2 regions of the Microcoleus harperi Pol14_C6 genome follow, and region 1 is predicted to be linked to the other one. Evidence: riboswitches for the same ligand, from Rfam matches in the RefSeq annotation. Region 1 holds a riboswitch; the other holds the start of a gene.
The links. Region 1 has a riboswitch for cobalamin ahead of QUA27_RS13435 (energy-coupling factor ABC transporter permease). Riboswitches for the same ligand answer to the same signal wherever they lie in the genome.

Region 1 (7,381 bases):
TTGGATGCGCCAACACCCAGGCACAACTTTGGTGATAGTTACCGTCGGCAGCGCGGGATTGATTTTAACTTTGTTTGTCGGCACTCTCATCTACACTCAAAGTCAAGCAAATATGCGGGATTCCCGGCAGCGGAACGACGAATTATTTGTCGCTTTAGTCAGCAAATTGTCTCCCACATCGGCTAGCGGGGCATCCGGCCGGCGATCGGCCATTTTGGCTTTGGGGGCGGTGGAAGACTCCCGCGCCGTACCCCTGCTAGCGGATTTGCTAGCTCAAGAAGACAACCGCGCCATGCTGGACGCGATCCAGCAAGCTTTAGTCAGTAGCGGGCCGAAAGCTTTGCCTGAGTTGCAGCGGTTGAATCAAGCCCTCAGCAACGACCTCGATTCCCTGCGCTTTGGCGGCAAGGCCCCGGAACGCGAGTTAGCGGCCGCCCGCCAGCGAACAGTACAAAGGGCGATCGGCAAAATTCTCACAGTGTATAGCAGCCAGCTCAACGGCGCGGATCTCAGCCGCACGGATTTAGCTCAAAGTCCTGCCGGCCCCTCTCAGTTTACTTTAGTTTTAAACAAAGTTGACTTGTCGGGAATTAAGTTGAGAAATGCCAATTTAACCAATGCCAGCTTGCAGGGAACTCGCTTTTACGGCACCGGCGAAGACAGGCGTCCGGCTACCTTTGACGATTGGATTTCTGACTTGAGCGGCGCTAATTTGGAAGGAGTAAATTTGGTCGGGGCGTCTTTGAACAGTGCTGTAATGAACCGGACTACTTTTGTGCGCGCTGTCATGAACAAAGCTAATTTGTCCAGCGGCAATTTAAACTCAGCTAATTTCAGCAGTGCTATTTTAATTGGAGCAAATTTGCAAGAAGCACTGTTAAAAAATGCAAGTTTTACCGGGGCAGATATAGGAAGCGCGAATTTGTCGGGAGCAGATTTGTCGGGGGCACGTTTGGGCAAAGTGAAGGCTCAAGGCGCTCAGTTGTCTTTGACAAATTTGTCTAAATCGGAATGGCAAGGTGCTGATTTGTCCGGTGCTGATTTGAGCGGCGCTAACTTACAAAATGCCGACTTGACTTCGACTAAACTCGCCAACGTGAATTTTAAAGATGCTCGGTTGCAAGATGCGAATTTTCGGAATGCGGAGGTGAGTTCGGTTGATTTTAGGGGCGCGAATTTAGCGGGAGCGAATTTTAAAGGCGCTGTGTTTCAGGGGAAAACAGCTTCGGATCAATTTATTCAAAATCCGACTGGTAGTAAATCCGGTAGATTCCTAGGAGTTGATTTTTCAGAGGCTAAGAATTTAGATAAAAGTCAAATTGCTTACATTTGTTTGCAGGGGGGGATTCATCCGAAGTGCCCGCAGAAGAAGTAAGGATTGTTTGTTAGCGAGTAGGCTAAGCTGTCGCGCATTTAAATTGTATATTCAGGGCGGGACACCCCACAAAAATTGGATGTTTTTTTCACAGACAATTTAAATGCCGCAACAGTTTAGTGCCGCGCAGCACAATAATTCGGTGCAGGCGATCGAGCTATTGTATAATTTCTAGTAAAATCACCGTTATAGGTTTGTAGTGACGACGGAAGTGATCACAATTTTAGGACGATTAAAGTCGTTACTACAAACCAACATAATGGTTGTCATTCGAGAGACCATAATACTAATAGCAATTTCACTCATTTTTTGCTAAAAACTTTTGGCTTGATTTTCGTTCCACCTGCCCAATTTACTACTGCATTGTTTATTGAAATTACTATTATATCGTTTCCAGTTGTATCGGTATTTTTCAGAGGTTCAAACAATCCGTTGTCCCGAAATCATAATTTTAGTCAACAATCCACAATCAACAGTCAACAATTCCGCAGGACTGCAACCGGAATTTATATTACGCAATAGCATCCGAACTGGCAAGAGTCTCGAATTGCGCCAATAACATTGCCTCACCATTATTTGGAGTTCCAAAAATTTTAGGTAACTGACCTGTTTGGGCGAGAACTTGCCTCACTTCTCGGTTAGATACATCGGCTAGATTTTTGTTATTTAGAATGGCATTAACCGCAGCGATACCCACACCTTGACCAACTGCGGCGTTGAATTCCACAATTCGGCCGACAGAACAGGCAAACCCTTCAAATCCAGAACACGGACTGACCACTGCCAAGTTAGGAACGTTTTTAATTAATGCGTGGCGGATGCCAATATTAAAGATAGGGTGTTTAAAGCTCAGACTTTTAAACCATCCTAGACTGTTTGCTTTCTCGCCAATACCCGGGATGCCTCCGCGTACATCAAAATGATAGCTAAATGTTGCCAGGGCTTCATTAGCAGGTACGCCACCTAACAGCATTTTTGCGCCGGTTAAAGGTTCTACAACTCCCGTCACATTGCCAGCGTGTCTGATATAAACTTCTGACGAATAAGTAACAGAAGTAGCCCCCAAACTCTTCAGCCAAGTTGTAACAAATAACATCTCTCTTTGCATATTAGCCGTGGGTTTGCTGCCGCTTCTCGCTAAGGCTTCCGCTTCGCTGCTGGTGACGCCAAATAAAAGCGCATTCCACGAAAGTCTGTCATTTGGAAGCATGGCTATATTTCCCTCATCTAAAATTATGCCAGTTTCAGGAAAAGATAGTTTTATTCCTCTAAAGGAGTGGTAGGCTACAGACAGAGCCGGCGAGCGAACATCGATGTAATCGTTACCCGCCCACAGAGTTTTGAGATTTCCTTGGGTGTCGAGCATTTCCCGCCGCAGTTCTTGTGCTAGTTTGACATCCTTGTCGGCAGCGTAGAGCAAAAATTTTTGACTTTCTGAATCGGCCAGGTTTGTGAAGCGTTTTAGATAAATATAATCGAATTCTTTCAGTGCTCTTGCACTGAGTCCTTGGGTTTCAAAAACGAGGGTGACTGGAAGTTCTGAGTTAGGCAGACCAAATGTTTCAAATCCCTTCAGCTTTCTTACACCGGCAGCTTGAGCTAATTCGGCATTGACAGTGGCATCAATAAATTGCTTGCCGGCATAAACTACGCCTTTAGAGGTGGTTATACTGGCAATTTTTTGACCTTCTTTACTGACTGATTGAATTTCTACTTTGCTGAGGAGATCTGCGCCAGCTTGTACGAGCATTTCTTTCAGCACTGCACTGGCTTTGCGGGGGTCAAGTGCAATTGCCTTAACGCCGGATTTTTGTAAAAATTCTTTATAGATTGTCGCCGGTGAACCAAAGATATCTAACTTTAAAGATTGTTGAAGTTCTTCACTAATCTGACTTCTATCTAAATAAGCAAGGCCACCTCTTACCAAATGCCCGCCAATTCCTTCTTGCAAGCTTCCTTTAGACATCAGCAGAATTCGCGGATAACGCTTTGTGCGGCGAAGATATTCTCTGGAGGCCGAGATAACAGCTAGAACTCCTGGAACTTCATCACCAAAACAGATGATATCGTAAGAACGCAGATCCATGACCATTATTTAATAACCTCTCCTGATTTTCATCTTTTCGAGCGGGATCTCAATGTTTGCCGTCAAACTCTCTGTTTTTCCCAACTCTAGCTCGCTCTTTCCTGATTTTTGCGATAAATATTCACATATTCCTGGATGCAGAAACCGGGTTTTTTCCTGAAAATCTTTCGTTGAGGACGATCGATCTCGGTTGAAAAACCCGGTTTCTGAGCGTCTAGAGTCGGTCAGTCTGGTACTCTTGATTGCCATCAGGTCATATTATCAGGATCTATCCCCAACTCCCGCAATCGCTGAGCTAGTCGATCGGAACGTTCAGCTAATCGATCGGCGCGCTGGGATTCCTGTTGGGCGCGCTGCGCTGATTCTTTCACCTGTTCTTCAGGAGTCAGATAACGTTTTCCCTCGGCATCATACCAATACAACCACTCCCTTGTCACCCCAGAATAACTTCCCCTTTCACAACCAATTCCTAAACCAATTTCAGGCATCCAAACTGGATTTCCTGGCTGTAATTCATACTTTCCATTGACTAACTTGTGTACTTCTAAACGGGGTTTACGACGGCGGCGGGAAGAATAAATGACGTAATAAAGTACGCCTAAAGCTTGATATTCCTCCAATTTTGTGCTGTATTCCTTGCGATAAGTTGGGGAAACAACTTCTAGCACAAAAGTCGGCAGAACATTTTCATCCCACAACACGTAACTGGGACGCAATTCTTCATCATAAAACCTTTCTACACCTAAACTCAAGAAAGCATCGGGCACAATGGCAGGTTTATCCGGGTGATAATAGATACCCATATCTATGCCAAAAAACCAGTCCATGCGTTCTGACCAAAGTATGAGCAATATGGCTTTTAACAACCCTGGTATTAGCTCTTGCAGTTCGTTATCCACAGGCGTTTCATCCGAGTCGGGTAGTTCATCGGCGGAGGGCAAGTTCCTCGGCAAGTTGTACTGTAACATTGCGGCTTTCCTCAAAACTCACTAATATTATACCGTTGATTTGTTGAGGGATAGTATTTATTGAACGAACCGCCAAGACGCGAAGGAAAAGAAGAGAATATGATAGGTAATTTTGACTTAGGTAATCTGAATAAATTTTTGTAAAATATTTGCTGAGACTTACGCGATCGACTAAACTATGTCTAACGAGTCGGTTCTAATGGGGAGCAGCCGTTAGAGGAAACGGGGAAAGTTCGGTGCAAGTCCGGCGCTGTCCCGCAACTGTAATGAGAGTCATGTCGCTTTCTGAGTCAGGATGCCCGCCGATGTGTTAATTTACATAGTCTCATCTGCGAGGTTCAGCGTGAAGACCAGAAATCGGAAATTGGTCAGCTTGGGATTGATGGCTGGCTTGAGTTGTTATATTGTCCTGGCATCGGCAACGCCCGCCGCAGCTATGCACATTTCGGAAGGTTTTTTGCCGGTGCAATGGGCTGCGTTTTGGTGGATGGTGGCGTTGCCTTTTTTTGCCTTTGGGTTGCGTTCAATTACTCGCATTACAAAAGAACACCCGGAACTTAAACTATTGCTTGCGTTGGCGGGTGCGTTTACTTTTGTGCTTTCTGCTTTAAAAATTCCCTCGGTAACGGGCAGTTGTTCTCACCCGACGGGTACCGGTTTGGGGGCAATTTTGTTCGGCCCTTCGGTGATGGCTGTACTGGGGGCTTTAGTTTTGTTGTTTCAAACGTTACTGTTAGCGCATGGTGGCTTGACAACGCTGGGAGCGAATATGTTTTCGATGGCGATTGTCGGCCCTTTCGCTGCGTATTTTATCTATCGATTGCTGTTGCGAACTGGTAGCCAGCGGGCGGCAATTTTTTGTGCTGCGGCTTTGGCCGATTTGCTGACTTATGTGACGACTTCGATTCAATTAGCGTTAGCTTTTCCGGCAGCCAGCGGCGGTTTTATGGCTTCGTTTCTCAAGTTTGCGGGCATCTTTGCTATCACTCAAGTACCCCTAGCTATCAGTGAGGGATTGCTGACTCTATTGGTCTGGAATTGGCTGCATTCTTACGGGAAGCCGGAGTTAGAAACTTTGAAATTATTAAGACAGGAGTCATAAGCCGTGAGTCAAAAAACTACAAACAATCACCAATCTACTTCGCGGCAAAATTGGCTTTTGGCTGGCGCTGTGATTGTTCTGGCAGCGTTTCCTCTCGTTTTTGTGCGGGGTGAATATGGCGGTGCCGATGACCAAGCTAAGAAAGCAATTACCGAAATTAAACCGGGTTATAAACCTTGGTTCAATCACTTGTTTGAGCCGGCTAGCGGAGAAATTTCAAGTCTATTGTTTGCGTCTCAAGCGGCGATGGGGGCTGGCGTAGTTGGGTACGTCATTGGGTTGTATAAAGGCCGATCGCAATCTCGGCAGCAGTCTGATAATAAATCGTCGGAATGAACCATCAGATTGATAGTCTGGCTTATACAAATCGCTTGCGGGGGTTGCCGCCATCTCACAAGTTATCCTTTGCGATCGCCCTGTTAATTCTGTCTCTAGTTTCTGGGGCGATCGTCCAATTGTCGATCGCCCTTTGGTTGGGCGTCTGGATCGTCGTCTATGCGGGTATTCCGGGAAAACTGTATTTGCGGTTGCTGTCGCTACCGTTGATGTTTTTGCTGACAAGTTTGCCTGCTTTGGCGCTAGGTGCGGTTGCGGGCGATCGTATCCCTGCAATTGGGTGGGATATTTGGCAAGGTTGGGGCATTAGCATCAGCACTTTTTATCTGTATGTGAGCCGCACCGGCATATACCAAGTGAGCTTGCTATTTGCCCGCGCCTTCGCATCGACAAGCTGTATGTATTTCATCCTCTTGACGGTTCCATTTACCGAAATCTTGCAAATTCTCAGACAATTACGCTGTCCAGAGTTGGTCACAGAACTGCTATTACTAATGTATCGGTTTATTTTTAGCTTATTGGCGATCGCCGATGAACTTTGGATAGCACAAAACTCGCGCTGCGGCTACCGCACTTGGAAACTGGGAATGCACAGTTTAGGAATTTTAATCGGGCAATTGCTTCAGCGAACTTTGGAAAACTACCGTCAAGTGTCGCTGAGTTTAGCGTCTCGCGGCTTTAATGGAGAACTGCGCGTTTGGAATTCTTACCCTTACAAACCTTCGCGAAGATATACATTTGAAGCCGTGTTTGGTTGCACCGTTTTAACCCTGTTAAGTATTGTATTTCAACCTAATTAAACCTTGGGGCGGGCTAGAAGCCCACCCCACAATAGTTGCAATAAACAGGATTGTAAAAATTAAACTTTGGGTCGCTGCTCCAATACCACCCCACAATAGTTTCAAAAGACAGGATTATAAAAATCCGATTAACACCACCTTAGCAATCAAAAAAAATGTGGGATGGGCTTCTAGCCCGTCCCAAAAAAGCCCACTATCCCAAGCTTCATCTTATAAATATGACTTTTATGAACTAAATCAATGAATTATATGAATTGACCTCACCAAAAACCTATTGAATAATAGTCATCAATAGCTGTTCAATAGGCATCATATTATGAATCAACGGCCTTTCAAAAAAATCCTTTATTTCTTCACCACCTTATTGACCGTATTTCTGGTCACAGTCACTCATGTAGCGGCCCAAAAATTACCCTTCTACTGGGAGAATATTGATGTCATCATCGACGTTCAGACCAACGGAGATATGTTAGTCACCGAAACACAAAAATATGTATTCACAGCCGACTATAATACTGAACGATATCGCTATATTCCTTTAGATAAAGTCGATGAAATCAAAGATGTCACCGTTGCCGAAAATAATCAAACGATTGCCAGTACAACTGGGATTGATGAAAACAATCAACTGTGGATTCGCTGGCAACATCAATTAAAAGCGCCAGAATCACATACTTTTGTTATCAAATATCGCGTAGTAGGTGGATTGCAGTT
Region 2 (7,381 bases), on a different contig from region 1:
TTTTACGCTTACTTACGCAAAAAGTAATTTAACGCCCTACTTATAACAGCTTGCTCAGGCCGAACTTTTTGCAGCTCATAGATTTATGACCAAACCAGCAATTCGCCACCGCATCCGCCAGCGGCGAGAAACTGACCTTCGGGATGCCATGCGAGACAGGAAAAACCGCCCTCTGCACCTTCTAGAATTTGCAGCAATTGTTCTGCTTCCCCCCACAAACAAACTTGACCATCTGCGGCGGCGGAAGCTAATAAAAATGTGCTAGGTTGAAAGGCGATCGCATTTACCACATTTTCATGCACCTCTAACGCCCAAGAATCCCAACCGACTCTTTCATCAGCGTCTCTTTCCCAGACAGAAATACCTTGAGAGCTCGAAGCAGCTAACAAAGGTGCACCCAAAGAATTAGTTTTATCCGACCAAGCTAACTCCCGAACCTTCCCCGGAAAACCCTGCATTACCCACGGTTCAAAATTTCCCCATTCATTAACAATGAGACTATTGTCCATATTGCCACAAGCTAAATATTCCCCATGTGGTGACCAAGCAATTGCACCGGTTGCAGAGGGTACTGATAAAATTTCCGGGTCTTCATCCCAGTCTTCGCCATGCCAAACTTTGACGCCTTGATAGCCGCTAACTGCCAGATATTGAACCATCGGATGCCATGCTAAATCGAGAATAGATGATGACTCGAAATTCAGCGTTACTTCAACAACATTATCCTCAACATTCCAGACTTGAACGTAGCGGCCCATACTGAAAGCTAACTGGTTGCAGTTGGGACTCCAAGCTAACTTATCAACCCAGACGCGGTGGTTATCCAAATCAGCAATTAATTCCCCAGAATTAACCCGCCAAATTCGTACTTTTCCATCTTGTCCGCCAGCAGCTAGGAATTGACTGTCGCCCGAAAAAGACAAACAATCGGCTGACTTACCCGTGGCACTTTGTAGTGTTTGCAAGGACAATTCATTAACTTCCCCTACTGCCGCCAGCATCACTTCCCCCGCAGCGGAACACACTGCTAAACTTGTGCCATCCGGCGACCAAGTAACAGCAGTTACGTAGTCAGACAGCATTGCTTCGGCGTGAAATTCCAGGGTTTGTTCGCTACTTTTTAAACTAGACACCGACAGAAATCCTCTCGCAATTGATTTTCGTTTAAGTTGCGACCGATGAATACGAGTTCATTTTTCGGAGTTTCGGTAGCTTTCCAAGGTCTATCCGGGCGGCCATCAAACACCATATGTACTCCTTGGAAAACAAATCGCTGGTTGTCTCCGGCGATATTCAAAATGCCTTTTGTCCGAAAGATATTCGGGCCTTGAGTTCGCAACAATTCCTCCATCCAATCGCTAAATTTGTTGCGGTCAAGGGCGCCGGATGCTACTATGGCTACGGAGGTAACTGTTTCGTCGTGTTCGTGAGTGTGTTCGCCCAAAAAGTCTGGTTCGATTTCTAATGCCCGGTTCAAATCAAATGCTTTAACGCCCAACAAAGCCTCCATTGCTAATTCAGCGTTGCGGGTACGGTAAATTTTGGTCATTGCATTCATGGTGCGAATTCGCTTTTCTAATTCTGCCAATTCTTCGTCAGTCACTAAATCAGTTTTATTGAGCAAAACTACATCAGCGAAGGCAATTTGTTCTTGAGCTTCGTCGGCGTCCCAGTGCTGCCAGATGTGCTTGGCATCGACTACGGTGACAACTGCATCTAGCAGTAATTTTTCCCGCATATCTTCGTCTACAAAAAAGGTTTGAATTACGGGTGCGGGGTCGGCTAAACCTGTGGTTTCGATGACTATGTGGTCAAATTTGTCTCGCCGCTTCATCAAGTTGCCGATAATCCGAATTAAATCGCCTCTGACTGTACAGCAAATGCAGCCGTTGTTCATCTCGAAAATTTCTTCGTCGGCATCTATTATGAGTTGGTTGTCGATGCCTACTTCGCCGAATTCGTTGACGATGACTGCAACTTTTTTGCCGTGTTCCTGTGTTAAAATGCGGTTCAGTAGCGTAGTTTTGCCTGCGCCGAGATAACCCGTGAGAACGGTAACAGGAACTGATTCGATCGCCCCAGCAGTCACCATACTTGACCTCGATTATTTTACAATGATAACCATTATCGCTATTTTACACCCGACCTGCTGGAAACGCCCACAATATTAAAGAATGTTAATAAATTGTTGGTGAGAGCTTGGAGGAGCGAGTTTTACCAATAATATTTGCTGCAATTCAAAATATCGATCGACCCGCCCCTCTCAGATGACAATTAATTGTTAATCATAGCTGCAATTCGATCGCGCTCTAACTCTCGACCGATCAGGACTAATTTGGTTTGACGCAGCTCCGAAGGTTGCCAAGGGCGATCGTAAAAATATTCTATCCGCGAACCCACACCTTGCAACACCATCCTCATCGGTTTCTTGGGAACCGCCACAAACCCTTTAATCCGATAGATTTCTTCCTGCTGCATCAAGGATTGCAGTTTTTTCACCAATGCTTCAGGTTCAAATTCGCGATCGGCAATAAAGTAAGTTGAGTTAATATCATCATCGTGTTCGTGTTCCTCCTCAGCATCGTGGTGACTCGGGCGAGACTCCAAATCATCCTCAACCGCCGCATTAAATCCCATGAGAACATCAGGGTTAATTTCGCCACCTTTGCAGGGCACAATTTTCACACTCGGACGCAACTCTTGCTGCAACCAGCTTTGGACTTTGGTGTGAGTTTCCACATCTACGCGATCGACTTTCGTTAAAAGTACCATATCGGCACAGGCTAACTGGTCTTCAAACAATTCCTCGATCGGAGTTTCGTGATCCAAACTATCATCAGCCTGTCGCTGTGCCATCAAAGCATCAATATCACCGACAAAAGTACCGCTAGCAACAGCTTCGCAATCGACAACAGCAACAACACCGTCTACAGTAGCACCCGTGCGAATTTCCGGCCAGCGAAAAGCTTGAATTAAAGGTTTAGGAAGTGCGAGACCAGAAGTTTCTATTACAATACAATCAATTTTTTCTCTGCGCTTCAACAATTCCTGCATAGTCGGCAAGAATTCCTCTTGAACAGTGCAGCAAAGACAACCATTTGTTAGTTCTACAATATTGCTGTTGACATCTTCTTCTTCGTCGCAAACTTGACAATCGCGCAGCAATTCTCCGTCAATTCCGATTTCGCCAAATTCGTTAACCAGAACAGCAATGCGGCGACCTTGATTATTTTGCAATAAGTGGCGAATTAAAGTAGTTTTGCCGCTACCAAGAAAACCAGTGATGACAGTAACAGGAATTTTGTGCATTGATAATTTTGTGCTTATTTGATGGTGGGATATCTCGTTCCCAAGCTCTGCCGGGGAATGCCGATCTAGAGGCTCTGCCTCGCTGGAATAAAGGAGCGCTTTTAATACGAAGCAGATCCTCTGAGTATGCGTTACCAGGCCGAGATCGTAGGTAACAACTTAAGACTGAAACCTACAATAAAAGTCGCTTTTTGGCAAAGTCTAGATCCCCCTAAATCCCCCTTAAGAAGGGGGAATTTGAGAATATTTCTTGTCCCCCCCTTGTTAAGGGGGGTTAGGGGGATCTAGATTTAGATAAAAACAACAGAGACGATCGGTTTGACGTTAAGTTGTCACCAATGGGCAGAGCATGGTAACGAGAAAGGTTCTAATTTGCCAGCGGTGGAATCTTTGCTAAAACGCCTTTTTTCAGAGCTTGAGGACGCTCAGACCAAGGCAACAAACCGTCCGGCTTAGCATAGTATTGACCCGCGCATTCGAGTACCGCCTCGATGCTTTCCGCCTCATTTGCTGGTAAATCGCCAAACAGATAAGTGTACTTTCCGACAGCAGCAAAAGACACCGCACAAGAGTGACTGCAAGCACTCATGCACTCAACTTCTTGAATTTCAAATTTATCGGAAAACTCCCAATCTTTAGCGAGTTCGGACAAATTTTCCATGAATTGTTGACCGCCGCTTTTGCCTTCGCGCTTGCCGTTTTTCCAAACACTAGCGCAAGCAGTGCAAACAAACAAATTGTGCTTTGTGCGTACAGTCGCATTAATTCCATCCATCATCCGTACCTCGCAGATGCGTTCAAAAGTGAGTTAGATATCGGCGGGCATTCTGACTTTAGAAACAACAAGCGTTTCATTACAGTTGCGGGACAGCGCCGGACTTGCACCGAACTTTCCCCGTTTCCTCTAGCGACTGCTCCCCGCTAGAACCGATCGCGAAATCACATCATACCGCACTTGCCGCCTTTTTTCAAAAAAGTTATGTTTGTAGGAGCGATCGTTTCGTTCGTAGTAAGGACTTTAGTCCTTATAAGATAACGGCTTCAGCACTAAAGTCCTTACTACCAACCATAGTAATTACCTATGAACGCTTTTCCTGACTTTTCCCAACATGGCTATCAAATAAGTCGCGAACTCGGATACAACAGTTTGGGCGGCCGCGTTACCTATCTCGCCACAAAAATTAACACAAAAAAATCCGTTGTAATTAAGCAATTTCAATTTGCCCAATTAGGTGCTAGCTGGGAAGAATACGCAGCTTACGAACAAGAAATTAAAGTTTTGCAAAATCTGGATTTTCCGGGCATTCCCCGCTATCTCGATTCTTTTCAAACTGACAGCGGTTTCTGCATGGTGCAGGAATACAAAAATGCCGAATCTGCTGTCGCCCGGACTTTTGCGCCGCCGGATATCAAGCAAATTGCGATCGCCACTTTAGAGATTTTAGTTTACCTGCAAGCTCAGAAACCACCGATAATTCACCGCGACATCAAACCGGAAAACTTGTTAATCGACGAACAGTTAAATGTTTACTTAGTAGACTTCGGTTTTGCGCGGTTAGGAGGTGGAAATATCGCCGCCAGCAGCGTTGTCAAAGGTACGATGGGATTTATGCCACCGGAGCAAATGTTCAACCGGGAATTAAGCAAAGCCTCGGATCTTTACGGCTTGGGGATAACGCTGATTTGTTTGTTAACTGGGACAAAATCTGCGGATGTCGGTAATTTAATTGATGCTAATTATAGCATTCATTTTCGGCATTTAGTACCGCCGTTGCAGCAAGGTTGGATGAATTGGTTGGAAAGAATGGTAGCGCCGAGAATTCAAGATAGATATCAGTCGGCGGCTCATGCTTTAACTGCACTAGAATCTTTGGATGTCAGCAACTTGCCAAAAGTGAGAATTGAGCGCGATCAACTGAAATTTACTGCTACTGAATATGGAGAAATTATCATACGGGCGATCGCCATTAGCAACCCAATTCCCGATACAATTTTAACAGGAAGATGGGAAGTCGCGCCGCATCCGAACGATCCGCCGCACACGCCTTACGACCATTCTTGGATTTCTTTTGAACCGCCATCATTTGAAAGCAATGAATTGGAGTGTCAGATTGCGGTAGATACGAGCAAATTGCTGGCCAGCCAAACTTATCAACGCCAGATTGTACTGCGCGCTAATTCTGAACCAAATACTTATCAAGTTGCAATTCAAGTTAAAACTGCGCGCCTTCCCGAATCCAAACCAACACTATCTTTGTCTAAAAAGAGACTGCTTTTCATGGTGGTGTTTGTTTTCGCCGGTTGGCTGTTGGGTTGCGAAATCCATCCACTGTTTTTATCGATGTTTTTAATTTCTCCGCTTGTTAATGGATTTATAGCAGCGGAAATAACGCTATATGCTGAAGTAAAGGGAACTGAAATCAATTGGTTTGGAGCCGTTTTCGGAGCGAGCTTTGGAATTACAGCTATGTCGATATTAACAAGCGCTTTTGCCTCAGTTTTCGAGATTAATTTGGGCGATAATCTGAGTAAAATCATCCCTTTATTAGTTTGCTTGGTGGCATCAGCTTTAGTTGGTGCTGCGGCCGGTAGTGTTGCCAGTAGTTGGACTTTGACACTCTGGGCATTTGCAGCTTCGGGACTGACTTTTATATCTTCGCTTGCCCTGGGATTAAATTTTGGGATGACACAACCTTTAGGGATTAGTATTTACTTGATACTTCTACTTTTATTTAGTTCCTTTTGTTGGTTGGTAGTTTATACTTTAGCTAAACCTGGAATTTCCGATCGCATTAAAAAAGGTTGTTTGAAGCAAGATGCTGTGACACTCGCCTTTCTCACGGCTGGATTTTGCATCAGCTTAGGAACCGCATTGCAACTGTTTTTTAAATTGGCAACTAATATGGATTCGGTTGAAATCATGGAACTTTTACTTGTCGGAGGAATTACGATCGCTCCCGTCGCCCTCACTGCTATTCCCTTACTCAATCTGATAGTTTTTAAAAGAAATCAAATTATTGCCAACTATCGAAAATCCCAACCCCATTTAATCAAACCGTAAAAACTTGTTCGTAGTAGGGACTTTAGTCCTTAAAGACTGAAGTCCTTACTACAAACCTTTTTTGGACTGAAGTCCTTACTACAAACCTTTTTTGGACTGAAGTCCTTACTACAAACTTTTTTTGGACTGAAGTCCTTACTACAAACCTGACAAATTTATGAATGCTTTTCCTGACTTTTCCAACTACGGCTATCAAGTAACTCGCGAACTCGGACACAACCGCGCCGGCGGGAGAGTTACCTATCTCGCTACCGAAATTAATACCCAACGTTCCGTCGCCGTCAAACAATTTCAATTTGCCCAAACAGGTGCTAATTGGGCTCAATATCAAGCGTGCGAACAAGAAATTCAGATTTTGCGAGAACTGGATTATCCCAACATTCCCCGCTATTTAGATTCCTTCCAAACTGCATCGGGTTTTTGCATGGTACAGGAATACAAAAATGCCGATTCTCTCGCTATTTTGCGCCAGCTAACACCGCAGCGAACCAAGCAAATTGCTATCTCTGTTTTAGAAATTCTCAAATACTTGCAAAACCGCGTTCCGCCAGTGATTCACAGAGATTTAAAACCGGAAAATATCTTGGTGGACGATCGCCTGAATGTCAGCCTTGTCGATTTTGGATTTGCTAGAATCGGCGGGGGAGAAGTGGCCGCCAGCAGCGTTGTTAAAGGCACTTTGGGCTTTATGCCGCCAGAACAAATGTTCAATCGGCAGCTAACTGTTGCATCGGATTTATACAGTCTCGGCGCGACGCTAATTTGCTTGCTAATCGGCATCACTTCTACCGAAATTGGCAGTTTGATGGATGATACGGGGCGGATTAATTTTAAAAATCGCTTGCCGCAGCTAACTCCAGAATTTCTTGAGTGGCTGCAAAAAATGGTGGAACCCAATTTCAAACACCGCTATCCTTCCGCAGATGCTGCCCTCAATGCTTTGATTCCCCTCGAAGTAGTTCAGCAGCGTAACAACTTAAAACCGGTATTGATATCAGTCGGAGTATTAAC

Region 2: linked by a shared signal. The riboswitch ahead of QUA27_RS09425 (DUF1636 family protein) and the one ahead of QUA27_RS13435 (energy-coupling factor ABC transporter permease) in region 1 are both predicted to bind cobalamin.

Annotation. Positions count from the first base shown of each region.
Region 1 is NZ_JAUBQN010000016.1:75,956-83,336, reverse strand. Features, by position in the region: gene QUA27_RS13450 (pentapeptide repeat-containing protein) at 1-1,375, shown strand, start outside; gene QUA27_RS13445 (FAD-dependent oxidoreductase) at 1,887-3,467, opposite strand; gene QUA27_RS13440 (Uma2 family endonuclease) at 3,710-4,429, opposite strand; cobalamin riboswitch at 4,604-4,750, shown strand; gene QUA27_RS13435 (energy-coupling factor ABC transporter permease) at 4,812-5,531, shown strand; gene QUA27_RS13430 (energy-coupling factor ABC transporter substrate-binding protein) at 5,535-5,867, shown strand; gene cbiQ (cobalt ECF transporter T component CbiQ) at 5,864-6,667, shown strand; gene QUA27_RS13420 (DUF2207 domain-containing protein) at 6,984-7,381, shown strand, end outside.
Region 2 is NZ_JAUBQN010000009.1:25,691-33,071, forward strand. Features, by position in the region: gene QUA27_RS09410 (WD40 repeat domain-containing protein) at 84-1,133, opposite strand; gene QUA27_RS09415 (CobW family GTP-binding protein) at 1,121-2,092, opposite strand; gene cobW (cobalamin biosynthesis protein CobW) at 2,275-3,309, opposite strand; gene QUA27_RS09425 (DUF1636 family protein) at 3,677-4,087, opposite strand; cobalamin riboswitch at 4,110-4,256, opposite strand; gene QUA27_RS09430 (serine/threonine protein kinase) at 4,391-6,370, shown strand; gene QUA27_RS09435 (serine/threonine protein kinase) at 6,528-7,381, shown strand, end outside.